2 regions of the Dorea sp. AM13-35 genome follow, and region 2 is predicted to be linked to the other one. Evidence: a T-box and tRNA genes for the amino acid it is inferred to sense, from the RefSeq annotation. Region 2 holds a T-box; the other holds one or more tRNA genes.
The links. The T-box of region 2 lies ahead of metG (methionine--tRNA ligase). A T-box ahead of a tRNA ligase gene usually reads a tRNA of that ligase, here a tRNA-Met.

Region 1 (15,371 bases), on a different contig from region 2:
TCACCTGCGATTTTTTCTCTTTTTCTGCCAGTTTTACAATCTCTCCTGATGCATATTTTTCCAATTTTTTACTAAGCAGTACAAGTACCATAAGCGCCAGAAGAATCAGTATAAATTCTATTTTCTTCCCTGTCGCATCCGTCATATGCCGGTTCTTTCGGATATTTGGAAAATGCAAAAAAAATACCTCCAGCCAGACTTTATTCTTCATAATATATGTCTGTCGGAGGCATTTTATATGTTTATTCTCTCAATATTTAATTTACATACTTCTGGATCAGTTGCCAGATATCTGAATTTTCCTGTCCGAGTGCCCATTCAGCTGTACCTGCAAGCTTATTCTTCTTCATGAGCTGAAGCTTGTACTCCATAGACTTCTCATCTTCCAGCCAGATGCTGTAAGTCGTATCTCCGGAAGTCCAGCTTGCGAAATTCTGCTTCGTCTCATCATCCCATGTCGTCTTGACACCGGCTTCTTTGACTACAGCCTGTGCACTGTCCATACCAAGTGCCTTGCTTGTTACTTTGTTGGTATACTCTTCGTTCGCTGTACCTGCATCTTGTGCAAGTTCATCTTCCGTTTTCGCTCTTACTTCCCACAGACGCGTGAAAAATGGAATTCCGCTGATCACTTTATTTGCCGGAACTTCTTTTAACGTCTCAGAGATTCCCTCTTTTACATAATTATAAGAAGAAACAGAACCGGCTTCCGGTGATCCTGCAAAATGTTCGTCATAACCCATAATGATAACATAATCTGCTACGATTCCCTGCTCTTTACGGTTATACTGCATGTTATAGCCCTTCGGAACATAATTATCCACGGATAATACCAGACCATTCTGTCTGCATCTTACAGATAATTCGCGGATAAACTGAATATAATGTTCACCACATTCTTTTGATATCTTTTCAAAGTCAACATTAATTCCGTCAATTCCGGTCTGCAATGCCTCTGCAACCAGTTGATTGATCAGCTTCTCTCTCCGTGAAGTATGGCTTAATAATTCATAAGATTCTTTCTGCGAATTGATTCCTCCGTCAAAATCTCTGACGGTCGCCCACACTTCAATATTCGCTTTATGTGCATAGTTCACATAATCTGTCGACGAGATTGACTTTATATTACCTTCCGTATCTGCTACATGATACCAGGTCGGCGCAAGTGTTGTAAGCCCTTTACTTTTTGCTATCTTTTCAAGCACTCCGTTATTAGCGGAACTATTGGTTACATTGTGCCATGCCAGGTTAATCTTGTAATCTTTCTTGATACTGGTAAATTTCTGTTCGTTAAATTTTCTGGTTACATTCTTGGTCTCCGGTGTCCTGAGTGCACTGTCTTTCACATAGCCGATAAATCCGTCTTTTGTGCGGACTTTCTCCCATGATCCTTCGTTTTCAATAATCGTAACTGTATCATCTTTGCTGACCTCTGAAAGGATCGGACTCTTCACACCACCGCGGTAACGAACCTGAGTATCCTTCTTAACCTCGGCAACTTTCTTCTTGCCCCAGTCGCTGACGATCATTACACGGCTCGGATTGTCATATACCTCATACTCAATGTTTGTATATTGCTGAACAAAATCAAGCGCAATATAAGCTGTATTTCCTTCTGTCTTAACAATGACATATTTCTCGCTCTTACGTTCCTTGGACACCATATAGTCTTTGCTTCCGACCTCGACTGATACCATGTCCTTCGGCAGTGTATACAATAAAATATTCTCATTCGGATCCCAGTAAAATCTGCTGTTTACATAATCCCTGATCACATCATACTGCACATAGAGCTTTCCATCGGATATCATACCATGCGGATCCACGACCTTATTATTTACTGTGATCGCCACCTGGCCTTTCTTTTCTATTCCATAATATTTATTCAGATCCGCTTTCTCCTTGGAAGGGCTGTATTTTTTCCACAAAAATGTCCCTACAACGGCTACGATCAGTAATATCAGGACGACACTCATCTTAATGATAAGATTCCGCTGTCTTCTCCGTCTGGATTGCGGTTTTCTTCTTACCAGTCTTCTGTTTCCGGAAATCCTTGATCTTCCGGAATTTCCTGTTCTGCCGGAAATCCCTGGTCCTTCTGAAGCGCTACTTCTTCTGCCCGCAACTGGCGTTCTGGCACCATCCTTGATTCGTCTGCCTGTCAGTGAGCTGCCTTCCGGCTGCATCGGCTGCATATCTTTTTCTTCCATGCTGTACCTCCTGTCAGACCTTATTATAGCAAAACAGATGTGCCCCGTCATTATTTATTTGACAAAATCTAGTTTGAGGGGTATTCGTGTTCCGAAATTCGTTGATCCACGTTGTTAAAACACAGCTCCTTGATGTCTCCTTTTTCATTCAACACATAATCTCGCATATACACTGAGTCTTCCCGCATAATATGCGCCTGCACGACTTGCATAGGGCTTGCGGGCAGACCATTCAGCAATATATGAATCCCTTCTTTTTCATAATCTGTCAACTCAGAAAACAGACTATGAACCTGCTGTTCCTGATGGTCTCCCATGGATTCCTCCTTCTCAATGCCCGTTCCCATATAATAACTACGGCTGCATATACCAGAGACTCCAAAAGAAAATGCTGTAATTGTGATACACTTTTCTCCTCCTGCAGCTTAAACCAAAAGACAGTAAGGCATTGTATTCATTTACATAATAGATTGATGTTGATCTTAATTTCTGTGATAATGTCTGTCTGAAACGACGTTCGATAATGTTATTGATCTGTTGATAGTTTTGAAATAAAGATGCTATATCAGAAAAGTTAAAAAAATTTCCCTCCTTTGTTCTAAGAATGTAGCTATTCGGGAAAACTATCTTTTAGTAACGTCATTATAGCGGACAGCTTTTTAAAAAGCAAGTCCTTTTTTCATTTTATATTTATTTTATTTAACATACAAAAAATTCTATGCTATACTAAACTAGAAGGAAGTGATGAATATGAAGATTGAGAAAATAAGTGACAATCAGATACGTTGTACTTTAACACGTGCTGACTTGGCCGAACGCCAGCTTCAATTGAGCGAACTGGCTTATGGAACCGAAAAAGCAAAATCACTTTTCCATGATATGATGCAACAGGCAGCCTTTGAATTTGGATTTGAAGCCAACGACATTCCTCTTATGATCGAGGCAATTCCGGCTTCTTCCGATTCTATCGTGCTGATAATTACTAAAGTAGAAGATCCGGAAGAACTTGACACCAGATTTTCTAAGTTTTCTCCGTCACCGGCGGGTGAGAACGATACTAAAAAATCCGAAACAGTGAATAAGCTCGAAGGAGCAGAGACACTTCTGGACCTTCTTGGCAAAGTAAAAGAGAAGATGGATGTAGCCGAAAGCAGGGACAAGACAGATTCTCCGTCCGATGCACAGGCAACAGATTCTTCTGCCAGAACAGATTCTGCAAATGTAGCTTCTGCCACTGACGAGAACTCCGAAAGCAATGTAGCTGCTGAAGATTCTCCGGTAGCAAAGATTCGCTTGTTTTCATTTGCCACAATGGACAATGTGCTTTTAGCATCTCGTCTTTTGAACACGATGTACACCGGTTCCAACACCTTATACAAAGATCAGGCAGAAGACCTTTATATTCTGGCATTATCCCAGTCTGAACATTCTGCTAACGATTTCAACCGTATCTGTAATATGCTGACAGAATACGGTACTTCCGAGAAGACATCCGGAGTTATCCTTGCTTTTCTCGAAGAACATTGCGAAGCACTTGTTGCAGACAATGCAATCCAGCTGCTCGCAGCTATTTAATTGTACATCCCACAGATTACAGTTTGAATATGGAATTTTAAGCATGAAAAAAGCAGTTTTCGATAATTATCGAAAACTGCTTTTATATTCTGGCTTATTGTGCAGCCAGAAATGCATTAATCTTTTCTACTAATAAATCGCTGTCGATTCCGTGAACCATAGCAGCCTCAGCAAGACTTTCTCCCTGAGAAGCCGGGCAACCAAGACAGTGCATTCCAATCTCCATAAGGATCGGAGCTACCTCCGGGTTCATAGCAAGAACTTCACCGATTGTCATATCTTTAGAAACCTGTGCCATCATGACACCTCCTTTTCTCTTCAGTGGTATTTATTATATCCGTTTTTCTTCATCATGTAAACATTTTCAGGGGATTTCCTCGTGTAATTCCTCGTGTAAATTCCTCTTCTGGATATTCTCATTTCTTTCCGCTCCCATTGTATAAACATTTTCCTATAATTTACTATTAATATTTGACATCTTAAATGTCAACATTTTTGCCGAGTTTTTTCGACAAAAATCGAATTTTATTATAACTCCACAAAACATTCGTTCTTTTTTTAACATAAAATAATCCCCCGTTTTCGATGTGAATAATGTGGATAATGTGGATAAATTGCAACAAAGTACGATTTTTCCACCTTTTTTCAATATTTTGATGTGGATAACTTGGATAACTTTATTTCGTCGCTTTTTTCAAAATATGACATTTTTGTACAATTTGCTATTTCTGATTTTTTCCTTTACAGAACAAAAAAAAGGTGAAAGAAATTATTCATTTCTTTCACCTTTATTGTCTTACATTTTCATAATTTATAACAATCTTCTTACTGTTATAATATTAGCATAAGTAGCCGACAAGATTCCGATTCCCCGCGCCCGGTTAATCGCATTTACAATCTGCCCGTTTCCTTTATAAATTCCTACATGTCCATTATAGCAGATAACATCTCCAGGTCTTGCATTGCTGTAGCTGACGGCTCTTCCCGCACTGCGCATCTGAGACGATGTTCTTGGAAGTTGTATACCGAAATGCTTATATACCGACTGTACAAACCCCGAACAGTCAGCACCATGTGTAAGGCTTGTACCACCCCATACATAAGGATTTCCGATAAAACGGCTGGCATACTCCACAACCGCCTGTCCACTGCCTGCTCTGCCACCGTCCGCATCGTTCGTTTCGACTGTACTTGCTTCCCGCTGTTTTGCCAGGATTGCTTCTTCCTCTTTTCTGGATCTCGCATAATGAAATTTTTTCATCTCTTTTGCTTTTTTTTGGGCTTTTTTTCCTATTGTAATATATTGTGAATATACATATCCGGTTACATCACCAGATTTGATCTTCGTCCACTCTCCTACCGGACCTTTTATTTTCGCTGCATAATCCGGATAAAGCTTGCCGACCCACTTGCTTTGCTTTGTTGGTTCACTTCTTATATAAAGAAACGAATGAACATTCGCAAATGCCATATCTGAATACTCACCCTTCTCTGTTGGAACCAGATACTCTTTTACCTGTACTTTATGATCAGAAGCATCATAATCATTCAAAACTTCCTCTATCCCTGCACCGGGTAAAACAGAATCTGTATCCGCAGCCTGTACTTCCGGAGAAATTCCCATCACAAGGCTACTTATAGTAACTAAGAACAATCCTTTCTTAAGAACAGAATCCATAAACTCCCTCCTTTATGTTTTCTTATCTTTTGTAAATATTACAGAATTGTTACATATGTTACGTGATTATTATATCATCAAACGCAATCATGTCAACCTTATTTACGCTTTTTTAAGCTTCTATCACACTACAGTATTTGATATACTACGACATTTCCATGTAGTATTTTGTTACAAATTGTTACATTTTCAGATTGCTTGTTGACAATCTTGTATCATTATCTTATACTAATTATAATAATTATTACTATTATTGAAAGGAGATTGCTTATGGCTACATTAAAATATAGCAGGCAGCGAGAGTGTATCAAAGAATATCTTATGCATACAACGGAACATCCTACTGCAGATACTGTTTATGAGCATGTAAAAGAAGAATTTCCGCGCATCAGCCTTGGTACCGTATATCGCAATCTGAATCTTTTAGCCGACATGGGCGAAGCACTCAAGATCACTACGCTGGATGGCGGAGATCGTTTTGATGGATGTACGAAGCCACATTATCATTTTACCTGCACTTCCTGTGGTGCAGTCATTGATCTGGATATGGATGTAAAGTATTTCCACGAGATGAACGAAGCTGCAGGTAAGAACTTTGATGGCTTGATAGAATCTCACACAACATTGTTTTCTGGTATTTGTCCAGCATGCTTCAAAAAAGGCAAAAATTAATGAAAAAAGTTAATTTAATGATTGACATTTTTCAATAAGTATGGTAGATTAATATCAGTAACAATTACTAATATTGATATTGCAAAACACAATAAAAATTAATTATAAGAAAAGGAGATCAACATTATGAAAAAATTTGTTTGTACAGTATGTGGTTATGTTTACGAAGGAGAAGCTGCACCGGAGAAATGTCCAGTCTGCGGAGTAGGTGCTGACAAGTTCAAAGAGCAGACAGGTGAGAGAGAATGGGCTGCTGAGCATGTAGTAGGAGTAGCTAAAGGTGTAAGCGAAGACATCCTTGCTGATTTAAGAGCAAACTTCGAAGGAGAATGTTCAGAAGTTGGTATGTACCTGGCAATGGCAAGAGTTGCTCACAGAGAAGGATACCCGGAGATTGGATTATACTATGAAAAAGCTGCTTACGAAGAGGCTGAACACGCTGCTAAATTCGCTGAGCTCCTCGGAGAAGTTATCACAGACAGCACTAAGAAGAACCTTGAGCTCAGAGTAGACGCTGAGAACGGTGCGACAGCTGGTAAATTCGACCTTGCAAAACGTGCAAAAGCTGCAAATCTGGATGCAATCCACGACACGGTACACGAGATGGCAAGAGACGAAGCACGTCACGGAAAAGCATTCGAAGGACTGCTTAAGAGATACTTTGGCTAAGCTACAAGCCGAGTAAGGATAAAAATAAAGACGCTGGGAAAGGATGTACTTACATCAAATCCCAGCGTCTTTATTTTTAGGCTTATTGGGCGACAGCCCTACAGCGACGACGCGTTTTTCGCGTTGGAGCTGGCTCGGCGTAGCGCATTCCGAATGGCTTTACAATTTCATCGCTTTCGCAGAACTATACATCTGCATTCCCTTCACTTTCTTATAAGAAAACACCTTCACATAATATGTCTTTCCTGCTGCCGGCTTTTTCATAGAAGCAGATGTCTTCTTGGCAGATAAGGATACACTTTTCACACCCGAAACAAGTTTCGGATCCGTGCTGTACTGCACTTCATATCCTCCTGCACCGGATACTTTTTTCCATTTCACAGTCATAGAAGTCTTACTTCCGGATTTCTTTGTTATCTTTGGCGCTTTTGATGTTATTCCAGACGTCTTACCACCAACATAAACCTTTTTCTTTACACCACTCTTATATGTGTTCTGATAAATCTTTCCTTTTGCATCAGAAGATACAAATACTCCATATGGTACTCCGGAGATTGTATTTCCACTAATATTGGCTGTTGATTTTGTAATATGTACTGCATGCTCTTTTATATTACTGATCACATTTCTGGAAAGCTTTCCGCAGGTACTCTTATTAAACATCTGTACACCATGCTGTTTACAGCCGGAAATCTGATTATTTGTAATAATCATTGATGTACTGTAATTCTGTGTAAACACACCGCTTCGAGCCATATTTTTTATTATATTAGAATTTGTAGTAATTCTTTTTGATCCTAAATCTACAAATACGCCATCATATTTCTTCCTTCTTGGATCTTTAGCATAATAATTTTTTCCTGTAATTTTATTACCTGTTGCCTCACTATCCTGTACATCCATCATATGGATACCATGTCCGGCTGTAGTAATTACATTATTTCTTACTTTTACTCCACTAATATAATAATCTTTTTTCGGGATTGTTTTATTTTTCTTATCTTTTTCTGTAGTACTAACTTTTCTGCCGTAAACTTTAACTCCGCATACTTCATCACTGTATTTCGTATACTTAATCGTCATACGGTTGTTTTCAACAACCATTTTAGCATTATGGCGAACCTGTCCTTTGTAAACTTTCTTTCCATCAAAGATTGTAGACATTACCGAACTGGAAAGTGGTTTAAAATATTGAATTAACACACCACCGCCACAATTTTCAATGACATTATTTTTTATCTCACAGTTATAATATGTTAATGCAATGATTGCTTCTTCCTGTATATTTTTAAAAATATTTCCCATAATCTTAATATTTTCATGGTAAGCGCCATTAAGAAGAGTATGAGTACCTACTCCACGTGGTACATTCTGGAACAAACAATTCGTAACTTCCACATTTTTCATTGTTGTTCCATCCAAATATGTACTTTTATAAATAGATGTATCACATGGAATATCAAACTGCAAAGCTTCCTGTTTTAAATTGCCACTGCTTTTTCTCCTTGCCAGATCTTTGAACGTACATTTATTAACTTTCAGTCCATCAATTGCAGCAAGTTCTACCTGATGTGCACATCCTCCACCTGATACTGTTACATTTTCCAGTTTAATATTCTTTGCATGAAAAAGACGAATCAAAGAAGAATCACAATTGCTATTTCCGTACCATTTTCCACCTATAATAGAAATATTTTGGAATCCGCTATATCCTTTACAAGCTGAACTTGCATTAAAATCTGAATGTCCTTTATAAGTACCATTTGTTCCTGTCTCTATCATATTACTGGATGTTCTTGAATAAGTAAATGTTACGCCTTCCGTCAGATCCAGTGTCGTATTGCTGTAAATATGTAACGTGGAGCTCAGCTTATAGCTTCCTGCCACCACCTTTACTGTAACCGGATTGCTGTCTGTAGCTGTATCTCTTGCCTCTTTTAAAGCATTATCTAATTCCCTTGCTATATCAGATCCATTCTTTGCACTTACAGTAATGACACTGTCATCCGTCTCTTCTGCATCCTGTACTGCAATCTGATTCTCTGTATGAACTTTCTCCTGCGCCTGACTTTCTACCGGATTCATGCCAATCGTACATGCCATGGCGATCATTCCTGACAAAAGCACTGTAATTACTCTCTTCTTCATAAATACCTCCCAAATTACTACTTTGGAGTATATTATATCGCATTATTTCTGCAAAACCAATGTCTCAGACAATCTTTTTCCTGCTAGCGGATCTTCCCCGGATCGATCTTATTTTTCTTCAATTTTAAATATACAACTTCCCGAAACAATGCATATAGCACAGATACAATCGGAATAAATATCAACATTCCTGTAATTCCCATCAGACTTCCCCCGACACTAACCGCTGCAAGTACCCAAATAGACGGAAGCCCCACTGAATTTCCAACAACATGTGGATAAATAAGATTTCCTTCTATCTGCTGCAATACAAGAAACAGTACGATAAAAATAGCTGCTTTTGCCGGATTTACCATAAAAATAAGTAAAACTCCTATTCCACACCCAACAAATGCTCCAAATATCGGAATCAGTGCAGTAAATGCTATCACAATTCCTATCAGCAATGCATAAGGCAGACGGAAAATTGTCATTGCAACAACAAACATAGAACCTAAAATCACTGCCTCCAGACATTGTCCTGTCAGAAAACTGGAAAATGTCTTATATGTCAGAGAACATACTTCAATTATTGCCTCTGCACGTCCTTTTCGTACAAAAGCAAATAATACTTTTTTAGCCTGGATTTCCAGCTTCTCTTTTTGCAAAAGGATATAGATAGCAAATACAAATGCGATAAAAAATGTTGTGACTCCACTCACGATACTTTTTGCCGCTGTTATTGTGGAATCCAGCACACTTCCGGCACCATTTTTAAAGAAACCGATTCCGGTATTCATAATCTTATCCCAGTCAAATTCAATATTATTCACAATGTTCATAATTTCCTTATTATTGTGGAAAACTTGTTTTGCCCATGCCTGTACATGTGGAAGAAATATCTGAACATTTTTCCCTAGATTTGAAAAAGTATTTCCCAGTTGTGGAACTAAAACAAACATCACCGCAGCTACAACTCCAAATACAAAGATCAATACAAGAATCATACTACACGGTCGTGCTGCCTTTTGCATGTAGCGTTTTCCTTTTCTTTTATCCTCTGAAAATAAATGTCTTTCCACAAAATTCATCGGGACATTTAACACAAATGCAATTGCTCCGCCTAAAAGAAAAGGAATGAATATATTTAATCCTTTCAATAGCACTTGCAATACCATATTAAATTTCCACAAGCAGACAATTACAATTGCTGTAAACAAAATTAATTCTCGTATTTTTTTCATATTCTCCCGGTTTAATTCCATATAATTTCTTTACTCCTTATGTTCTTTACTTTTGCGCTCCTAAAATTTTCCTTCATTCCATAATCTCTTTTATACACACAATCTGCCACCGACACCTTTCTCCGAATGATAAAGCAGCTAACAGTGATATGAAAATTAAACTCGTCCCACACGAATTAATTTTAGTCCCTGTATAACCGGTAAATTAAGCAATGCCAGACCGTATACTATCAATAAATGCTGCCAGTCTAATGCTGCCACCTGGAAAATCCCATGTAATCCAGGGATCATTAATACTCCTGTGATCAATAGCAATCCCATTCCAAATGCTCCGATCAGATATGGATTATTAAAAAATTGCTTTGTAAATAAAATTGGTTTTCTGGATTTACAATTAAATCCATGTATCAGACGGCTGGTACACAAGATTCCAAATGCCATTGTACTTCCAAGCAGAGCGCCGCTCTCACTATAGCCAATAAAATATCCCGTCATCGTCATAATTCCAATAACCAGACCTTCTACACTTATATCTGTGAGAAATCTTCTATTCAAAATTGACTCCTTCATTGGTCTTGGTTTTTCTTCCATCACTGCTTTTGTGTGCGGCTCCAACCCCAGTGCAATTGCCGGAAGGCTGTCCGTAAGCAGATTGATAAAAAGTAAATGAACCGGTGCAAATGGGACTGGTAAATTAACAACAGATGCATATAATACCGAAAGAATTGCTGCTAAATTTCCTGAAAGCAAAAACTGAATGGCATTTTTTATATTCTGATAAAGATTTCTTCCATTTTCCACTGCCTTTATAATCGTTGCGAAATTGTCATCTGTAAGCACCATTGCGGCAGCATCTTTAGATACTTCACTTCCCGTAATTCCCATTGCAACTCCGACATCAGCCTGCTTCAATGCAGGTGCATCATTCACACCGTCACCGGTCATTGCAACAATATTTCCACGTTCCTGCCATGCACGCACGATCCGGATCTTATGTTCCGGCGAAACACGCGCATATACTGAAATTCCTTCTACAAATGTCCTCAGTTCTTCATCTGACATTTCTTCAATAACTGCCCCTTCACATGCCTCCGATTCATTTTTAATAATACCAATTCTTTTTGCTATCGCAGCAGCCGTCACTTTATGATCACCAGTAATCATGACCGGGCGGATTCCCGCTTTAATACACTCCTTGACTGCCTGTTTTGACTCCTGCCGTGGCGGATCCATCATTGCAATCAATCCTAAAAATACCAGATTATTTTCATCTTCTAAAGTAAGTTCTTTCTCTGCATCTAATTCTTTGTACGCAAATGCCAGCACACGAAGCCCTTCTCGTGAAAATTCAAGATTCTGTTTTTCAATATATAATCTGTCCTCCTCATTAATCAATTCCGGCTTTTCACTTCCATATTTTCGGATATGTGTAATTCTCTTTAAAAGAACATCTACTGCACCCTTTACATAAATTACATATCTTCCATCACATTTGTTTTCCGTTGACATCATTTTCCGGTCACTGTCAAATGGTATCTCCGATAATCTCGGACAGGCTTCTCTGACATCAGAAAACGAATATTCTATATACTTTTTTTCCTGCAGAACTGCGAGTAATGCCGTTTCCGTAGGATCTCCAATCTGCTCTCCATCTGTGATCATTCCATCATTACACAAAATGCTGGAAATCAACAATTCCTTTTCCGAATCATTTTCAAAATTGAGCTCAGACACGGAGATTCGCTTTGGATAAATATAATAGTCTTCTACTGTCATTTTATTTTGTGTTAAGGTTCCGGTCTTATCAGAACAGATTACAGAAACACTTCCAAGTCCTTCTACTGCCTGTAATTTTCTTATAATTGCATGTTCTTTTGCCATTTTCTGTGTACCAAATGAAAGAACAATTGTCACAATAGAACTTAAAGCTTCTGGGATTGCTGCAACCGCCAATGCTACAGCAAAAAGGAATGCATTTAAAATGTTATCCCCACGTAAAATGCTTAAAATAAATAATATTCCACATAATATTAAAATCATTATGGATAACTTCTTTCCGAAATCATCCAGATTCTTCTGTAATGGTGTCATTTTTTCAGAAGTATTCTTCAACAGGTAAGCAATCTTTCCCATCTCTGTATTCATTCCAATTGCTGTCACTTCATAACGTCCGTGACCATACGTCACAAAGCTTCCTGAAAATACCTGATTCGTCCGATCCCCGATTGCTGCATTTTCCGGAACATCTTCCAGATTCTTCTCCACCGACAGACTTTCTCCCGTCAATGCACTCTCATCTACTTTTAAGCTTGCCGTTTCTATCAATTTACCATCTGCCGGAATACAATCCCCCGCTTCAATAAGCACTTCATCACCTATCGTAACTTCTTTTGCCGGGATCTGTATCACCGCATGGTCTCTGACTACTTTCGCTTCCGGTGCTGACAATTGTTTCAGACTTTTTAAAGATTGTTCCGCTTTTAATGTCTGTACTGTTCCTAAAATGGCATTCATTGTAATAACTAGGAAAATAACTGCAGCACTCTCTGCATCACCCAGAATTCCGGATATTATTGCAGATATGATCAATATAATTACAAGAAAATCTTTAAACTGCTCCAAAAATAATATAATACAGCTTTTTTTCTTTCCCTCTGTCAATTCGTTCCATCCATATTTTTTTTGATTTTCTTTTGCCTGTTCATTTGTCAACATATTCATTCTACCTTTCCTGCAATAATATCTCTTTTAGTATTCACTCTTTTATGATGTTAAATGCTTTTCTTCATAAATTTCCTTGTCGTCATAACAGCGATAAAACACGCTCTGCGAGTTTTATTCGCTGATTAGCGGTCGTCAAATGCTGCCATGCAAGCATGGCGCATTTTCCTCGTCGCCATAACAAAAAAGAGACCTTATTGCATATAAAATATGCAATAAAAGTCTCACCATTTCATTACGACACGGATGATCACTCATCGTACTGACGACGTCGTAAACATCATTAATTGATGCCAGTTACTCCCTTTTATCATTGTGTTATTAGAATATACAAATTTTTTCTTTTTGTCAATAATAATTCTATAAACAATTATGCAGATTTTCTCTTGTTTGATTTCGTATATAAAAAAGAAGCAGTATTAAATTAATACTACTTCTCTCTCATTCCTATGAGCGTGCGGGGATTCGAACCCCGGACAACTTGATTAAAAGTCAAGTGCTCTACCACCTGAGCTACACGCCCGTACCAAATGTCTTACTAAGACAAATGCCCAGAGCCGGAATCGAACCAGCGACACGAGGATTTTCAGTCCTCTGCTCTACCGACTGAGCTATCTGGGCAGAATTGCGGGGGCAGGATTTGAACCTACGACCTTCGGGTTATGAGCCCGACGAGCTTCCAGACTGCTCCACCCCGCGATAATATTTAATTCTATCATTTTCATGATAAAGCCGATGATCGGACTCGAACCGATAACCTGCTGATTACAAATCAGCTGCTCTGCCAATTGAGCCACATCGGCACAAGCCATGTTGGCTAATGGATGGAGAAGGATTCGAACCTTCGAAGGCGTTGCCAACAGATTTACAGTCTGCCCCCTTTGGCCACTCGGGAATCCATCCATATCTATGGGACCAATAGGGCTCGAACCTATGACCCTCTGCTTGTAAGGCAGATGCTCTCCCAGCTGAGCTATGATCCCATATAAACGACCCAGAAGAGACTCGAACTCTCGACCTCCGCCGTGACAGGGCGGCGCTCTAACCAACTGAGCCACTGGGCCATATAAAGGTTATGTACCTTCAAAACTGCATATAAGAAATATTTCATCCTTTACCTATCACCTTGCTTGGTCATGCCCTCGACCGATTAGTATCAGTCAGCTCCATGTGTTACCACACTTCCACCTCTGACCTATCTACCTCGTCGTCTTCAAGGGGTCTTACTACTTACGTAGGGATATCTCATCTTGAGGGGGGCTTCACGCTTAGATGCCTTCAGCGTTTATCCCGTCCCGGCTTGGCTACTCTGCCATGACCTTGGTAGTCAACAGATACACCAGCGGCCAGTCCATCCCGGTCCTCTCGTACTAAGGACAGCTCCTCTCAAATATCCTACGCCCACGCCGGATAGGGACCGAACTGTCTCACGACGTTCTGAACCCAGCTCGCGTACCGCTTTAATGGGCGAACAGCCCAACCCTTGGGACCTACTTCAGCCCCAGGATGCGATGAGCCGACATCGAGGTGCCAAACCACTCCGTCGATGTGAACTCTTGGGAGTGATAAGCCTGTTATCCCCAGGGTAGCTTTTATCCGTTGAGCGATGGCAATCCCACTTTATACCACCGGATCACTAAGTCCTACTTTCGTACCTGCTCCACCCGTCGGTGTCGCAGTCAAGCTCCCTTCTGCCTTTGCACTCTTCGAATGGTTTCCAACCATTCTGAGGGAACCTTTGAGCGCCTCCGATACCCTTTCGGAGGCGACCGCCCCAGTCAAACTCCCCACCTGACATTGTCCCCCGACCTGTTTAAGGCCGCTGGTTAGAAATCCAATACTGCAAGGGTGGTATCCCAACAGCGACTCCGTAGCTACTGGCGTAACTACTTCTCAGTCTCCCACCTATCCTGTACATGCAATACCGAATCCCAGTATCAAGCTGGAGTAAAGCTCCATGGGGTCTTTCCGTCCTGGCGCAGGTAACCAGCATCTTCACTGGTATTTCAATTTCACCGGGTGCATTGTTGAGACAGTGCCCAAATCATTACGCCTTTCGTGCGGGTCGGAACTTACCCGACAAGGAATTTCGCTACCTTAGGACCGTTATAGTTACGGCCGCCGTTTACTGGGGCTTAAGTTCAAAGCTTCGCGTTACCGCTAACCTCTCCCCTTAACCTTCCAGCACCGGGCAGGCGTCAGCCCATATACTTCACCTTTCGGTTTTGCATAGACCTGTGTTTTTGCTAAACAGTTGCTTGGGCCAATTCTCTGCGGCCAGCTTTCACTGGCACTCCTTCTCCCGAAGTTACGGAGTCATTTTGCCGAGTTCCTTAACAATGCTTCTCCCGTCGGCCTTAGGATTCTCTCCTCATCCACCTGTGTCGGTTTACGGTACGGGCTTAAGTAAAACAATAGCGGCTTTTCTTGACGCATGGCTCACACACTTCCCTACTCTTTATTCGGTCCGCATCA
Region 2 (15,371 bases):
CATTTTTCTGTATGCACTTGATCCGCTCTTTTTTCGAGAGAGACAGCTTGGAAATCCGTGTCTGGAATGTTGAGTAAAGATAATTATTTTCCTGTAAATTTAAAAATGACTCACATTCTTTTATGATCGCCTGCACCTGTGAGTCAGACATGAATAATCCGCGTTTTGCTTTGTTCGTTTCAAATTGCAATAATGAGTCAAAATACTCCGGAGTTTCGGCGAGCAATTTAAAATAAGTCTCTATATCATCGCGCGTGTGAAACTGATATTCAGACAGCAGAACCGGGAACTGTGCCTGCACACCGGTCAGCGAGGACAGCGGTTCTTCATACCACTGGTAATTGGCATTTTGTTTTGCGGATTGGAAGGAATATTGCAAAATGTCGTAAGTAATCTGATTTTCAGAGGATAATTTTCTGCGATTGAAAGTATGTAAGCGGGAAAGCGCATTTTCCGCAGCGGCACAGGACGCTTCCGGATCGATATTGTAAGAGCCAAGCGATATGTTCTCTTCCTGTATGCCGTAAGCGGACGGATTTTTTAAAGTGTAATGCAGCGAAAGCGTGTTACCGGATAATTCCTGCCGGAACAGCTCACGCGTGTAAGTGCGGAATTTGGAATTTGCGGTCTTGACCGGAGCGGAAAAAGGCAGGGACTGCGGCAGCAATTGAGACAGGGATGCAGGCAATAAATGCAGCGCGAGCCAAGCGGTAATAATTATAATGGGAATAAAGAAATAGAAACGTTTACGGAATAGTTGTCGGAACATAAGAAACCTTTCGGAAGGAAGACATTATTACTAGAGTATATGCAGAGGAAGGGGAGAATATCTTTTAACCTTTTTAATCGTTAATCGTCTCAATGACTTGACACAGGCACGCTGATTATGCTACGATTTCATGTATTGGAAATATGTTAATCATATGAGCAAACACAGTGAAGAAGAGAGTACATTTTCCGTACATTTTACAGAGAAGTTCCGGCAGGCTGAGAGGAACAGATGAAGGAAGATGGAAGATGGCTTCGGAGTGGGATGGCTGAGCCGCGAGGTTAGGTCATGAAGGGATCGCCCTTTACAGCGGGAGGTGTTACATGCACCCGGTAAGGCTGCTGTCGTGAGGCAGAAGCGAACAGAAGTGGTAACGCGGGATATCCCGTCTTCTCTGATTTTTCAGTTTTTGAAAAATTGGAGATTTTTTTTTACCAAGGTCATAAGTCATGCTGTCACACTGTGCTTGCACAAGGGTGACAGCATGACTTCATGACCTGCCCCGCAATGAGGATAAAAGCATGGCGAAGCCAGGCGATATCCGAATTGCGGGTAGAATTGCGGGAGTGCGAAAGCACGGAGTAATCCGAAGGTAAAAAAATGTTGAAGTCATCACACTGTGCTTGCACAAACTCATAATTATCTAAAAGCAAAAGGAGAGGAAAACATGGATAAACCAAAATATTATATTACAACAGCGATTGCCTATACTTCCGGCAAACCGCACATTGGTAATACTTACGAGATCGTACTTGCAGATGCGATCGCAAGATATAAGAGAAGTCAGGGCTATGATGTATTTTTCCAGACAGGAACAGACGAGCATGGTCAGAAGATCGAGTTAAAGGCAGAAGAAGCAGGTATTTCACCAAAAGAATACGTTGACAAAGTTGCCGGAGAAGTAAAAGAAATCTGGGATCTGATGAACACTTCTTATGATAAATTTATCCGTACAACAGATGAAGATCATGAGAAACAGGTACAGAAGATTTTCAAGAAATTATACGATCAGGGAGACATTTATAAAAGCTCTTATGAAGGACTTTACTGTACACCATGTGAGTCTTTCTGGACAGAATCTCAGTTAGTAGATGGCAAATGCCCGGACTGTGGAAGAGAAGTAAAACCGGCAAAAGAAGAAGCTTATTTCTTCAAAATGAGTAAATATGCAGACCGCCTGATCGAGCATATCAATACGCATCCGGAATTTATCCAGCCGGTAGCAAGAAAAAATGAAATGATGAACAACTTCCTTCTTCCGGGACTGCAGGATCTGTGTGTATCCAGAACTTCATTCTCATGGGGAATCCCGGTAGATTTCGATCCGAAACATGTTGTTTATGTATGGCTGGATGCGCTGACAAACTATATCACAGGAATCGGTTATGACTGCGACGGAAATAATTCTGAGCGCTTTAATAAATATTGGCCGGCGGATTTGCATCTGATCGGTAAAGATATCATTCGTTTCCATACTATTTACTGGCCGATTTTCCTGATGGCTCTTGGTGTGCCGCTTCCGAAACAGGTATTCGGACATCCGTGGTTATTACAGGGTGACGGTAAGATGAGTAAATCCAAGGGAAATGTATTATATGCAGATGAACTGGTAGATTTCTTTGGCGTAGATGCGATCCGTTATTTTGTACTGCATGAGATGCCATTCGAAAATGACGGAGTCATTTCCTGGGATCTGCTCGTAGAGCGTATTAACTCTGATCTTGCAAATACATTAGGAAATCTGGTAAACAGAACGATTTCCATGACAAATAAATATTTCGGCGGCGTTGTTACAAATAAAAATGTGACATTAGATGAAGAAGGTGCTGCAATCGATGCAGATCTGAAAGCAGTTACAGAGAACACACCGAAGAACGTTGATGTGAAGATGAATGACTTGCGTGTAGCAGATGCAATCACAGAGATTTTCACACTCTTCAAACGCTGTAACAAATACATCGATGAAACAATGCCTTGGGCACTGGCAAAAGAAGAAGACAAGAAAGACCGTCTTGAAACTGTTCTTGCAAATCTAATCGAAAGTATCAAGGTTGGTGCAGGATTACTTTCATCCTTCATGCCGGAAACAGCAGAGAAAATCTTCGCACAGTTAGGTGACGGAAAAGTTACAGACAAGCCGGAGATTCTGTTCGCAAGACAGGACATCAACGAAGTGCTGAAGAGAGTAGAAGAACTGCATCCACATGTAGAAGAGAAAGAAGAAGTTTCTGACGAGGAAGTGATCGATATCGAAGCAAAACCAGAGATCACATTTGAAGATTTCGGTAAAATGCAGTTCCAGGTAGGAGAAATCATTTCCTGCGAAGAAGTGAAGAAATCCAAAAAACTTCTCTGCTCACAGGTGCGTGTCGGAAGCGAAGTAAAACAGATTGTTTCCGGAATCAAAGCACATTACAGTGCAGAAGAGATGGTCGGCAAGAAAGTTATGGTACTTGTAAACTTAAAACCGGCAAAACTTGCAGGCGTATTATCTGAAGGAATGTTACTCTGTGCAGAAGACGCCAATGGCAATCTGGCACTTGTATCACCAGAAAAAGATATGCCGGCAGGTGCTGAAATCTGTTAATATTTAATTGGGGACGGGGATTTTCTCGAAAAGCCCCGTCCCCAATTAAATTATCCCACGGATGTGGATAAATAAAATGTGGAAAAGGAGACAGAATTGTGGAAAAAATTAGAATTGGTATTGTAGGATATGGAAATATTGGACGTGGTGTAGAACAGGCAATCGCGCGTAACGATGATATGGAACTGAAGGCTGTATTCACAAGAAGAGATCCGAAGACAGTTTCTATTAAAACAGAAGGCGCAGAAGTAAAACATTTTGATGATATGGTATCTATGAAAGAAGATATCGATGTTATGGTTCTGTGTGGTGGTTCTGCAACAGATCTGCCGGTTATGGGACCGGAAGTTGCTAAGAACTTCTGTACTATTGACAGTTTTGACACACACGCAAAGATTCCGGAGTATTTTGCAAATGTGGATGCTGCAGCAAAAGCAGGAAACAATGTAAGTATTATTTCTGTTGGCTGGGATCCGGGAATGTTCTCACTGAACCGTCTGTATGCAGAATCCATTCTGGTACAGGGAAGCACTTATACTTTCTGGGGAAAAGGTGTCAGCCAGGGACACTCTGATGCAATCCGCCGTATCGAAGGTGTAAAAAATGGTATCCAGTATACTGTACCGATCGAGGCTGCAGTAGAGAAAGTAAGAACCGGAAGTGAGCCGGAGCTGACAACAAGAGACAAACATCTTCGTGAGTGTTATGTTGTTCCGGAAGAGGGAGCTGACTTAAAAGCAATCGAAGAGGCAATCAAGACAATGCCAAACTACTTCGATGAGTATGATACAACTGTAACATTTATCACAGAAGAAGAGTTAAAGAAAAATCACAGCAAGATGCCACACGGTGGTTTTGTTATCCGCAGCGGAGAGACAGGAACAGAAGGAAATAAACACGTGATCGAATATTCTCTGAAATTGGATTCCAACCCGGAATTTACAGCAAGCGTTCTGATCTGTTATGCAAGAGCAGCTTATAGACTTTCCAAAGCCGGAGAGAGCGGAGCAAAATCTGTATTTGACATCGCACCGGCAATGCTGTCACAGAAGACACCGGAAGAACTCAGAAAAGAGTTACTGTAAGATGATGATTTTCGATACGCATGCGCACTATGATGATGAGCAGTTTGACGCAGACAGAGAAGAATTGCTGATGTCCATGGAGGAAAATGGTGTCGGCACGATCGTCAATGTGTCGGCAACTTATGAGTCCTGTGCACGTGTGACAGAAATGGTGAAAAAATATCCGTTTATGTATGCCGCAGTCGGCGTACATCCGGATGAAGTCGGTGCGTTGGACGAAGAGAAACTTGTACGGATGGAAGCGCTTTTGGATCAGAAAAAGGTTGTTGCCGTCGGCGAGATTGGACTGGATTATTACTGGGATCATGAATCTCATGATCTGCAGAAAGAATGGTTTATCCGTCAGCTTGAACTTGCACGTAAGCATAATCTTCCGGTGTTGATCCACAGCCGGGAAGCTGCGGCAGATACGATGGAGATCATGAAGGGGCATGCGCAGGGGTTAAATGGTGTGATTCACTGCTACTCCTATTCCAAAGAGATGGCAAAAGAGTATGTGAAAATGGGCTTTTACATCGGCATCGGCGGTGTCGTTACTTTTAAAAATGCGAAAAAAGTAAAAGAGACAGTCGCAGAGATTCCGCTTACTTCAATCGTGCTGGAGACGGATTGCCCGTATCTTGCACCGGAGCCTTTCCGCGGCAAGAGAAACCAGTCTGCATATATCCAATATGTAGCGGAAAAGATTGCAGAGATCAAAGAGATCTCATATGAAGAAGTTGTTGCACAGACAGAGAAAAATGCACGTGCCATGTATGGTCTGGATGCATAAAGCATATGCACGCATCATGTATGGTCTGGATGCATAAAGCATATGCACACGTGCCATGTATGGTCTGGATGCATAAAGCATATGCACGCATCATGTATGGTCTGGCTGCATAAAGCATATGCACACGTGCCATGTATGGTCTGGATGCATAAAGCATATGCACGCATCATGTATGGTCTGGACGTGTAAGACATTATTTGCAATGAATCAGCGATAGTGAACTTTATTAAGTACAAATAAATTAATTTTATGAAATCCAACCAGGAAATTCCCGGTTGGATTTTTGCTACCTGTTTTTCTACATTTCTATATGTATTTCGCTATATTTTAATTTTTCCATATATTTTCGGAGTTTTCTTTATATTTTCTTAAGACTATTTTCGATTTTGGGTATATCATTAAGACAAAACTTATTGTATAATTAGAAAATACCTAAAATTCAGGGAGAAGTGAGAAAATGGTAAAACCAGATCTGGGAAATCCGCAGAATACAATTGAAGTATTACAGAAATATAAATTTAATTTTCAGAAGAAGTTCGGACAGAATTTTCTGATCGATACACATGTGCTGGATAAGATTATTTATTCCGCAGAGATTACAAAAGAAGACATGGTGCTGGAGATCGGACCGGGGATCGGAACGATGACACAATATCTGGCAGAGGCAGCCGGCAAGGTCATTGCGGTTGAGATCGATAAAAATCTGATTCCGATTCTTGCGGATACACTGCATGAATATGAAAATGTTCAGATTATCAACGAGGATGTTCTGAAGCTTGATATTGCGAAGATCGTAGAGGAGCAGAACGGAGGAAAACCGATTAAAGTGGTTGCGAATCTGCCATATTATATTACGACACCGATCATTATGGGACTTTTTGAAAATCATGTTCCGCTTCAGAGCATTACGGTCATGGTACAGAAGGAAGTGGCAGACCGTATGCAGACCGGACCGGGTAACAAGGATTACGGTGCTCTGTCACTGGCGGTGCAATATTATGCAGACCCGTACATTGTTGCAAATGTCCCACCGAACTGCTTCATGCCAAGACCGAAGGTAGGCTCAGCAGTTATCCGTCTGACAAGACATGCCGAACCTCCGGTGGAAGTAGAAGATGAGAAGCTGATGTTTGATATTATCAGAGCGTCTTTCAACCAGCGTCGGAAGACACTTGCCAATGGTTTGAAAAATGCAGGCAAATGGGATCTCCCGAAAGAAGTGATCGCAGAAGCAATCGAGACGTTAGGCAAAGGCGCAAGCGTCAGAGGAGAGGCATTATCACTGGAGGAATTTGCAAGACTGAGCAATGAAATTTATAATTATCTGCATAATCGTATATCGTGAAGCTTATGCTTCCTGTTTATGCTCATATCGGGGCGGGCCATTAAGTCATAAAATCACTCTGGTGTAATTGCATTGTGGTTTCTGACATCATATAAATGGTAAATAACAATAAATTTGTTGCAGAAAAAAACAATTGTGGATTGAAAAACAAAGATATTAACAAAGAAAGGATGATGCGCATGGAGAAAAAAAACAAATATGCACTGTTCGAGATCACACCGGAGATTGAGCATTTCGCAGAACTGTGTGAGAAGAATACGACAATAGAAAAAGACCTGTACAGCAAATACGAAGTAAAACGCGGACTCCGTGATGTGAATGGAAAAGGAGTACTTGCCGGCCTTACTAATATTTCCGATGTCTGTGCGACTAAGATCGTGGACGGCAAAGAAGTTCCGTGTGCAGGTAATCTGTATTACCGTGGATATAACATCAAAGACTTGGTGCGTGGATTTTTAGAGGACGGACATTTTGGATTTGAAGAGATCGCATATCTGTTGTTGTTTGGCGAGCTTCCGAATATAAAAGAGTCGGAGATGTTCCATGAGACACTCGTAGAGCGCCGGACATTGCCGCCGACATTTGTGCGTGATGTCATTATGAAAGCGCCGAGCCAGGACATGATGAATACGCTGGCGAAATGTATTTTGAATCTGTATACTTACGACCGCAAAGCGGATGATACAAGTATCCCGAATGTATTAAGACAGTGTCTGAACCTGATCAGCCAGTTCCCGATGATGATGGTGTACGGCTATCATGCATATAATTACCGTATGGGCGATGACCTGTTTATTTACGCGCCATCACCGGATCTGTCTACTTCTGAAAATATTCTGATGATGCTCCGTGAGGATCGTAAATACACAGAACTGGAAGCGAAGCTCCTTGATATGGCTCTGGTTCTGCATATGGATCACGGCGGTGGTAATAACTCAACATTTACGACACACGTTGTAACTTCTTCCGGAACGGACACTTATTCAACGATGGCAGCAGCGATGGCTTCGTTAAAAGGACCAAAACACGGTGGTGCGAATATCAAAGTAACGAAAATGTTTGAAGACATGAAAGCGCATGTATCAGACTGGGAAGATGAAGATGAAGTACGTCAGTATTTAAATGATCTGCTGGAGAAGAAAGCATTTGACCAGAAAGGTCTGATCTACGGAATGGGACATGCAATCTATTCTGTTTCAGATCCGCGTGCAGACATTTTCAAAAAATTTGTAAAACAGCTTGCAGAGGAAAAAGGCTGTGAAAAAGAATACGGACTGTATGCGCTTGTAGAACGTCTGGCTCCGGAAGTGATCGCACAGAAGCGTAAGATTTACAAAGGTGTTAATGCCAATGTAGATTTTTACAGCGGACTGGTTTACAGTATGCTGGATCTTCCTCCGGCACTTTACACACCGATTTTTGCGGCGGCACGTATTGTCGGCTGGAGTGCACACCGTCTGGAAGAGTTAAAGAATGCGGATAAGATTATCCGTCCGGCGTATAAGCCACTGGCTTCCTACAAAGAATATGTAAAAATGGAAGATCGTTAGGAGAAGGAAGTTGATATAAAATGAAGAAAGATTTCAGCTTTTTAAGTGCAGAAGGGAAGACGCGCTCACATGGAATCATCTGGATTCCGGAAGGTAAAGTGCGTGCGATCCTCCAGATCTGTCACGGAATGGTAGAATATATAGACCGCTACGATGAATTTGCCAGATACTTAAACGGACATGGTTATCTTGTGATCGGGCACGACCATCTGGGACATGGAAAGACTGCAGCAAAGCCGGAAGAATACGGACATTTCCCGGAAGAATACGGTAACGATTATGTAATCGGAGATATCCACAGAGTCCGCAGAGTCGGTGAGAAGAATTATCCGGATCTACCATATTTTATGCTGGGACACAGTATGGGTTCATTTCTGCTTCGTCAGTATCTGACGATGTATGCTGACGGACTTGCCGGTGCGATCATCATGGGAACCGGTGAACACAGCATGGCGGAATTGAACATGGGGCAGAAGCTCTGCAAAGGGCTTGCGGCAGCAAGGGGCTGGCATTATCACAGCCCGCTTGTGCATAAGATGAGCGTTGGTAATTATAATAGGAAATTTCATCCGGCAGTAACAGCAACAGACTGGATCAGTTCAGATCTGGATGTGCGCAGAAAATACGAGAAAGATCCACTTTGCTCTTTCCAGTTTACGGTTGGCGGTTATTATCAGATGTTTGAAGGAATGAAAGTGCTTGCCCGCAAAGAGAGCATAGAGAAGATTTCGAAGGATTTGCCGATATTCTTTGTATCCGGTGCAGACGATCCGGTTGGAGATTTTGGAAAAGCAGTACAGAAAGTATATGACAAGTACAAGAATGCCGGATTTGAAAAAGTAGAGATGAAGCTGTATCAGGATGACAGGCATGAGATCCTGAATGAAACAGACCGCAGTCAGGTATTTGAAGATCTGTATTTATGGATGGAAGAAAATTTATCACTTTAATTAAGTAAAACCCATTGACAAAACTAATGGGTGAGCATAAAATGTAGGTGAAATTAATAGAGCGTACAGGACGAAGGCGTCACAAACATGAGTTTGTGCGCCTTTTTTAGTGTAAAAAGGTCAGGAGAAGGAGGAATTTACAATGAAAACTTTAGGTTATTACAATGGCAAATACGGTGAACTGGATGAGATGACAATCCCGATGAACGACCGTGTCAGCTGGTTTGGAGATGGTGTATACGATGCAGGTCCGTCCAGAAATTATGAGATTTTCGCAATTGATGAACATATCGACAGATTCTTTAACAGTGCGGGACTTCTGGACATTAAAATGCCGGTAACAAAGCCAGAGTTGAAAGAACTCCTTCAGGAAATGGTAAATAAAATGGATACAGGTAATTTATTTGTTTACTATCAGGTCACAAGAGGAACCGGTATCCGTGATCATGCATATACAGAGGGTCCTGGAAACTTATGGATTATGCTGAAACCGGCAGAAATTTCCGATGGAACGAAGCCAATCAAGCTGATCACAAGAGAAGATACACGTTTCTTCCATTGTAATATCAAAACATTGAACTTAATTCCTTCTGTAGTTGCGACACAGAAAGCAAAAGAAGCCGGATGTCAGGAATGTGTATTCTACAGACCGGGTGGACGTGTAACAGAATGTGCACATAGTAATGTCCATATTATTAAAGATGGCAAACTGATAACAGCACCGACTGACAACCTGATTCTTCCAGGTATTGCAAGAGCACATATTATCAAAGCCTGCAAGAAATTGGAGATTCCGGTAAGCGAGACACCGTACACACTGGATGATTTGTTCAACGCAGATGAAGTTATCGTATCCAGCTCCAGCAACTTATGTCTGCATGCAAATGAGATCGATGGCAAGCCGGTTGGCGGAAAAGCACCGGAACTTCTGGAGAAGATCCGTGTAGCAGTTCTGGATGAATTTTACAAAGCAACAGATAAATAAATGAGAAGGTGAAGTCATGGGAGAAATAAAATATATGCCGGCAGGGGACCGGGCGCTGGTTGTGGAATTTGGCAATCAGATCGATCCTGCGATCAATGACAAAGTACATGCGCTGGCAGCGAGAATTGCAGAAACTCGGATTCCGGGTGTACAGGAAATGGTACCAACGTTTCGCTCTCTGATGATTTATTATGATCCGGCAATTACCTCTTTTGAAAATGTAAGGAAGCAGACAGCAGAGCTGACCGGACAATTGATTGGGAAGACAACAGAGAAGAAACGGATTTTAAAAATTCCGTGTTGTTATGGCGCAAGATTCGGACTGGATCTGGCAGATATGGAAAAACATACCGGACTGGATCGTGACGAGATCATAAAGATCCATAGTTCCGTTGATTATAAAATTTATATGATGGGATTCCTGCCGGGATTTGTTTATCTTGGTGGTCTGGATAAACGAATTGAAATGCCAAGACTGAAAAGCCCGCGCGTAAGGATTCTTCCGGGGGCTGTCGGCATCGGCGGCAATCAGACAGGAGTCTATCCGCTGGCTTCACCGGGAGGATGGAGACTGATGGGTGGTACACCGGTTGATTTCTATGATCCGTACAGAGAAGATCCGATCCTCTGTAAAGCAGGAGAATATATCCGTTTTGTACCGATCACGATTGGCGATTACTACGATATCCGCCACATGATCGTAAAAGGAGAGTATCAGGTAGAGGTTGTGGAAGAAGGTGATGAAGGATGTCAGTAAAAGTTGTTATTCCGGGACCGCTTACAACAGTACAGGATGCGGGCAGATACGGATATATGAATTCCGGTATCGGGACATCCGGAGTCATGGACGAAGTTTCTTATAAGAAAGCCAATTATCTTGTGGGAAATGAAAACGGAGAAGCCGTACTGGAAATAACTTTGTTCGGCGGAACGATGGAATTTACGGAAGATGCAGTCATTGCTGTTACAGGAGCAACAATGGACGTAAAGATAAATGAGGAACCGACAGAAATGTACCGTGCATACCAGGTGAAAGCCGGAGATATCTTATCTCTTGGAATGGTGACTGCAGGTTGCAGAACTTATGTAGCTTTCGCCGGTGGTATTGATGTTCCGGTTGTGCTCGGAAGCCGTTCAACAAATCTGAAGTGTAAGATGGGTGGTTACGAAGGAAGGGCGCTGGCAGCCGGAGATATTTTTGAAATTGGCAAAAATGGCAGAAGTTATGAAGCACTGAAAGACCGGATGGCAAAGCCGGATGTATATACATCACCAATCACTGTCCGTGTAATCGAAGGACCGCAGGAAGAGTATTTTACCGAGGCGGGAAAGAAAACATTTTACAATGAAACGTATACGATATCTGATCAGAGTGACCGGATGGGCTACCGGATGGAAGGTGCACCGATTGAAAGTGTAAACGGAACGGATATTATTTCCGATGGAATTGCACTTGGTTCCATTCAGGTTCCGACAAATGGAAAACCAATCATTCTACTTGCAGACCGGCAGACAACCGGAGGATATGCAAAGATTGCTACAGTGTGTTCTTTTGATATCCCGAAACTGGTACAGGGCAAGCCGGGGGATCAGGTGAGATTTCAGAAAATTTCGTTAGATGAAGCAGCAAAGATATGGAAAACAGAAAGCGGGGAAAGGTAAAGATGAGTGAAGCAGTAAATTACAGTGATTTGAAACCGGCAGAGGTCAGAAGACTGATCCGAGAAGGGAAAATAACATGTCCGACATCTGGTATGTGTGCGGGATATGCACAGGCAAATCTGGTTATCCTGCCAAAGGATCTGGCTTATGATTTTCTCTTATTTACCCAGAGAAACCCGAAACCGTGTCCGATCCTTGAAGTCAGCGACGTAGGAAGCAGAGACCTTCACTATATCGCAGATGATGTGGATCTGGCAAAGGATTTTCCAAAATACCGCATTTACAAAAAAGGTGAACTTGTCGGAGAGTATACCGACATTGAAGAGTTCTGGCAGGATGATTTTGTGAGCTTTCTGATCGGATGCAGCTTCTCTTTTGAATCTGCACTTTTGGAAGCAGGAATTCCGGTCAGACATATCGAGGAAAACTGTAACGTGCCGATGTTCAAGACAAATATCGCTTGCACACCGGCAGGTATTTTCAAAGGAAATATGGTAGTCAGCATGCGTCCGATCCCGAATGACCAGGTTGTGAAATCCGCACTGATCACGGGTGAGATGCCAAGAGTACACGGTGCACCGATACAGATTGGCAATCCGGAAGCAATTGGTATTTTTGATGTAATGAAACCGGATTTCGGCGATAGTGTAACGATCAATGAAGGAGAAGTTCCGGTATTCTGGCCATGTGGCGTAACACCGCAGAATGTTGTTATGAATGTGAAACCGGATATTGTGATCACACACGCACCGGGACATATGCTGATTACGGATGTAAAGAATGTAGAATTGAAGTACTAAAGAGGTTCTAATAGAGCCACTCACCATGATATGAGTAAAAGCGTAGCAGTGCAGTGATGGGAGAACACGAGTATTGTGCGGTTTTGAGAATAGATGGAAGTAGTCTGAAAAAAGATTTGAAACATAGAAAGAAGGAAGAAAAATGTTTGCAGTAGATTTGAACTGTGATCTTGGAGAAAGTTTTGGAAATTATAAATGCGGACTGGATGAGGAAGTCATTCCCTTTATTTCTTCTGCAAATGTAGCATGTGGATTTCATGCATCCGATCCGGTGGTAATGGCAAAGACCGTAGCACTTGCGAAAGAGCAGGGCGTCCGTGTTGGCGCACATCCGGGATATCCGGATCTGGTCGGATTCGGCAGAAGAAATCTGGCAGCATCGCCGGCAGAAGTAAAAGCAATGGTGCAGTATCAGATCGGGGCATTGAAAGCATTCTGCACAGCACAGGGAATTAAACTGCAGCATGTAAAACCGCACGGTGCAATGTATAACATGGCAGGAAAAGATGAAAAACTGGCAACAGCAATCGCAGAAGCAATCAAAGAAGTCGATCCTGAGCTTATCCTTCTTGCACCGAGCAGTAGCAAAATGATGGGAGCCGCAAAGGCAGTAGGACTTCGCGTGGCAAAAGAAGTATTTGCGGATAGAGCATATGAAGAAGACGGCTCGCTGGTAGCAAGAAGCAAACCGGGCGCAATGATCACCGATGAAGACGAAGCTGTGGCACGTGTCATCAAGATGATAAAGGAAGGAACCGTAACAGCGATTACCGGAAAAGAGATTCCGGTTGAAGCAAATTCTGTATGCGTGCATGGAGACGGACCGAAAGCACTGGCATTTGTTCAGAAGATCCGTAAAGCGCTGGAAGCAGAAAACATCAGGATTGCATCAATCGAAGAAGTAATTGGGAAATAAAACAGGCAGAAGACGACAGCAAAAATAAAGGAGAGATTAGAAGTGGGAGCACAGGCACAGGCGGCACAGACAAAAGTAAATATAAAAAAAGAAACCGTTGAAGATATTGTACTGCGTCATTCCAAGCGCGGTATGACTATCCTGCGCAAATATATGGGCGATTTCTACTGCAAGAGGGCAGCTGAGAAGATTCTGGAGCTTCCGAAAGGAAATATATTTCTGACAACCGGATTTTATGTAGCGGGACATGCAGAGACGGACGGTCCTCTCGGAACGATGACACTCGCAAAAGCACTGCGGGCTGTCGGATACCGACCGATCATCGTAACAGATAAATATTGTCGTGGATTTTTTGAACTTGAAAATCTGGACGTAGAATATGCACATATCTGTGATGGCGTGGAACAATATACAGAAGTTCTGGAAGATTACGATCCGGTTGCACTGATTTCCATTGAACGCTGTGGCAAAAATATTGAAGATGATTATGCAAATATGCGCGGTGTAAGCATTAAGAAAAATACAGCAAAAGCCGATATCCTTTTTGATCTTGCCAAAAAGCGCGGAATCCCGACATTTGGTGTCGGAGATGGCGGAAATGAAATCGGTATGGGCAATCTGAAAGAAGTTATTGTAGATAAACTGGCGCTTGTACCATGCAAGGTAGAAGTTGACAATCTAATTATCGCAACCGTATCTAACTGGGGCGCATATGCATTAGCGGCATATATACAAAAGATAGAAAAGATACAGGTACTTCCTACATATAAAGAAATCAAATCCTATCTGCAGGCAATCGTAGATCTCGGCAGCATCGATGGCGTGACAAAAGAACAGGTACTGAGTGTGGATGGTTTTCCACTGACTGTGGAAAAAGAGATCCTTGATGAACTCCACCGCGCAGTGGGGACGGGGATTTTCTAGAAAGTGCCAGGTGCAAATTGAAAAGGGGACGGGTCATTTCTAAAGGAATGAGAGTAAAGTGCACACCGGCTTGACCGGTGCTACTTTATGAGGGGGTGATAGTTGATGTGTTCTTCAACTATCTGACTCTTAGTATACAGGGAAAATGTGTCTAAAGTATGTTCCTTTTCTTAAACAAAACGAAATTTTCTTAAGGAAAAATTAACCAGAGTATGTTACAATTAGTCCACATGAAACGTAAAAAATAAAAGGAAAGGTATGGTATCGATTGAAGTTATATCAGTCAAAATTATTGGAAAAACTAAAAGAGTCATTGGAAGCCGTACTGCCGATCATAGGGATTGTTCTGTTGCTTAGTTTTACGATCGCTCCGATTCCGGCAGGAATTCTGATGGCTTTTTTAGTGGGCGCGATTCTTCTTGTTGTGGGAATGATGTTTTTTACATTGGGAGCTGAGATTGCGATGACGCCTATGGGAGAGAGAATTGGAACGAGAATTTCCGGTTCCAGGAGACTTCCATTTATTGTGTTATTGTGTTTTACGCTGGGATTTATTATTACGGTGTCGGAGCCGGATCTGCAAGTGCTTGCCGAACAAGTTCCGTCTATTCCGAACAATGTTCTGATCTTTGCAGTAGCGGCAGGCGTTGGGATATTTCTTGTGGTTGCGGTTCTTCGTATGTTATTTGGAATTGCGCTTTACAGATTATTGTTTTTGTTTTATCCGGTGATATTTATTCTTGCGTTTTTTGTGCCGGCAGATTCGCTGGCGGTCGCATTTGACTCCGGCGGAGTCACGACAGGACCGATGACCGTTCCTTTCATTATGGCGCTTGGTGTCGGCTTCTCCGCAGTACGAAGTGATAAATATGCAGAAACGGATAGTTTCGGTCTGGTTGCACTTTGTTCAATCGGGCCGGTACTTGCCGTCCTGCTTCTAGGCATTCTTTACCGCCCGGAGAGTGGCGTTTATGCAGGCATCCATATTCCGGATGTGAAGGATTCGATAGAACTTGGAAGACTGTT

Region 1: it encodes a tRNA-Met, which carries the amino acid that the T-box ahead of metG (methionine--tRNA ligase) is inferred to sense. The anticodon was not compared.

What each region holds. Positions count from the first base shown of each region.
Region 1 covers NZ_QUCZ01000003.1:277,481-292,851, forward strand. The annotation lists gene DW152_RS05640 (N-acetylmuramoyl-L-alanine amidase) at 1-178, opposite strand, end outside; gene DW152_RS05645 (glycosyl hydrolase family 18 protein) at 258-2,210, opposite strand; gene DW152_RS05650 (hypothetical protein) at 2,279-2,527, opposite strand; gene DW152_RS05655 (adaptor protein MecA) at 2,961-3,785, shown strand; gene DW152_RS05660 (DUF1858 domain-containing protein) at 3,880-4,086, opposite strand; gene DW152_RS05665 (C40 family peptidase) at 4,597-5,463, opposite strand; gene DW152_RS05670 (Fur family transcriptional regulator) at 5,734-6,135, shown strand; gene DW152_RS05675 (NADH peroxidase) at 6,262-6,804, shown strand; gene DW152_RS05680 (right-handed parallel beta-helix repeat-containing protein) at 6,964-8,952, opposite strand; gene DW152_RS05685 (AI-2E family transporter) at 9,036-10,196, opposite strand; gene DW152_RS05690 (cation-translocating P-type ATPase) at 10,332-12,890, opposite strand; tRNA gene DW152_RS05695 (tRNA-Lys) at 13,347-13,419, opposite strand; tRNA gene DW152_RS05700 (tRNA-Phe) at 13,445-13,517, opposite strand; tRNA gene DW152_RS05705 (tRNA-Met) at 13,522-13,595, opposite strand; tRNA gene DW152_RS05710 (tRNA-Thr) at 13,627-13,699, opposite strand; tRNA gene DW152_RS05715 (tRNA-Tyr) at 13,718-13,799, opposite strand; tRNA gene DW152_RS05720 (tRNA-Val) at 13,807-13,879, opposite strand; tRNA gene DW152_RS05725 (tRNA-Asp) at 13,887-13,960, opposite strand; partial or broken rRNA gene DW152_RS05730 (23S ribosomal RNA) at 14,027-15,371, opposite strand, start outside.
Region 2 covers NZ_QUCZ01000005.1:127,012-142,382, forward strand. The annotation lists gene DW152_RS07280 (DUF885 domain-containing protein) at 1-667, opposite strand, end outside; T-box leader at 928-1,165, shown strand; gene metG (methionine--tRNA ligase) at 1,389-3,356, shown strand; gene DW152_RS07290 (diaminopimelate dehydrogenase) at 3,455-4,441, shown strand; gene DW152_RS07295 (TatD family hydrolase) at 4,446-5,213, shown strand; gene rsmA (16S rRNA (adenine(1518)-N(6)/adenine(1519)-N(6))-dimethyltransferase RsmA) at 5,671-6,558, shown strand; gene DW152_RS07305 (citrate/2-methylcitrate synthase) at 6,738-8,108, shown strand; gene DW152_RS07310 (alpha/beta fold hydrolase) at 8,129-9,058, shown strand; gene DW152_RS07315 (aminotransferase class IV) at 9,201-10,043, shown strand; gene pxpB (5-oxoprolinase subunit PxpB) at 10,060-10,800, shown strand; gene DW152_RS07325 (biotin-dependent carboxyltransferase family protein) at 10,791-11,705, shown strand; gene DW152_RS07330 (putative hydro-lyase) at 11,708-12,505, shown strand; gene DW152_RS07335 (LamB/YcsF family protein) at 12,648-13,421, shown strand; gene DW152_RS07340 (DUF4392 domain-containing protein) at 13,464-14,345, shown strand; gene DW152_RS07345 (DUF1538 domain-containing protein) at 14,614-15,371, shown strand, end outside.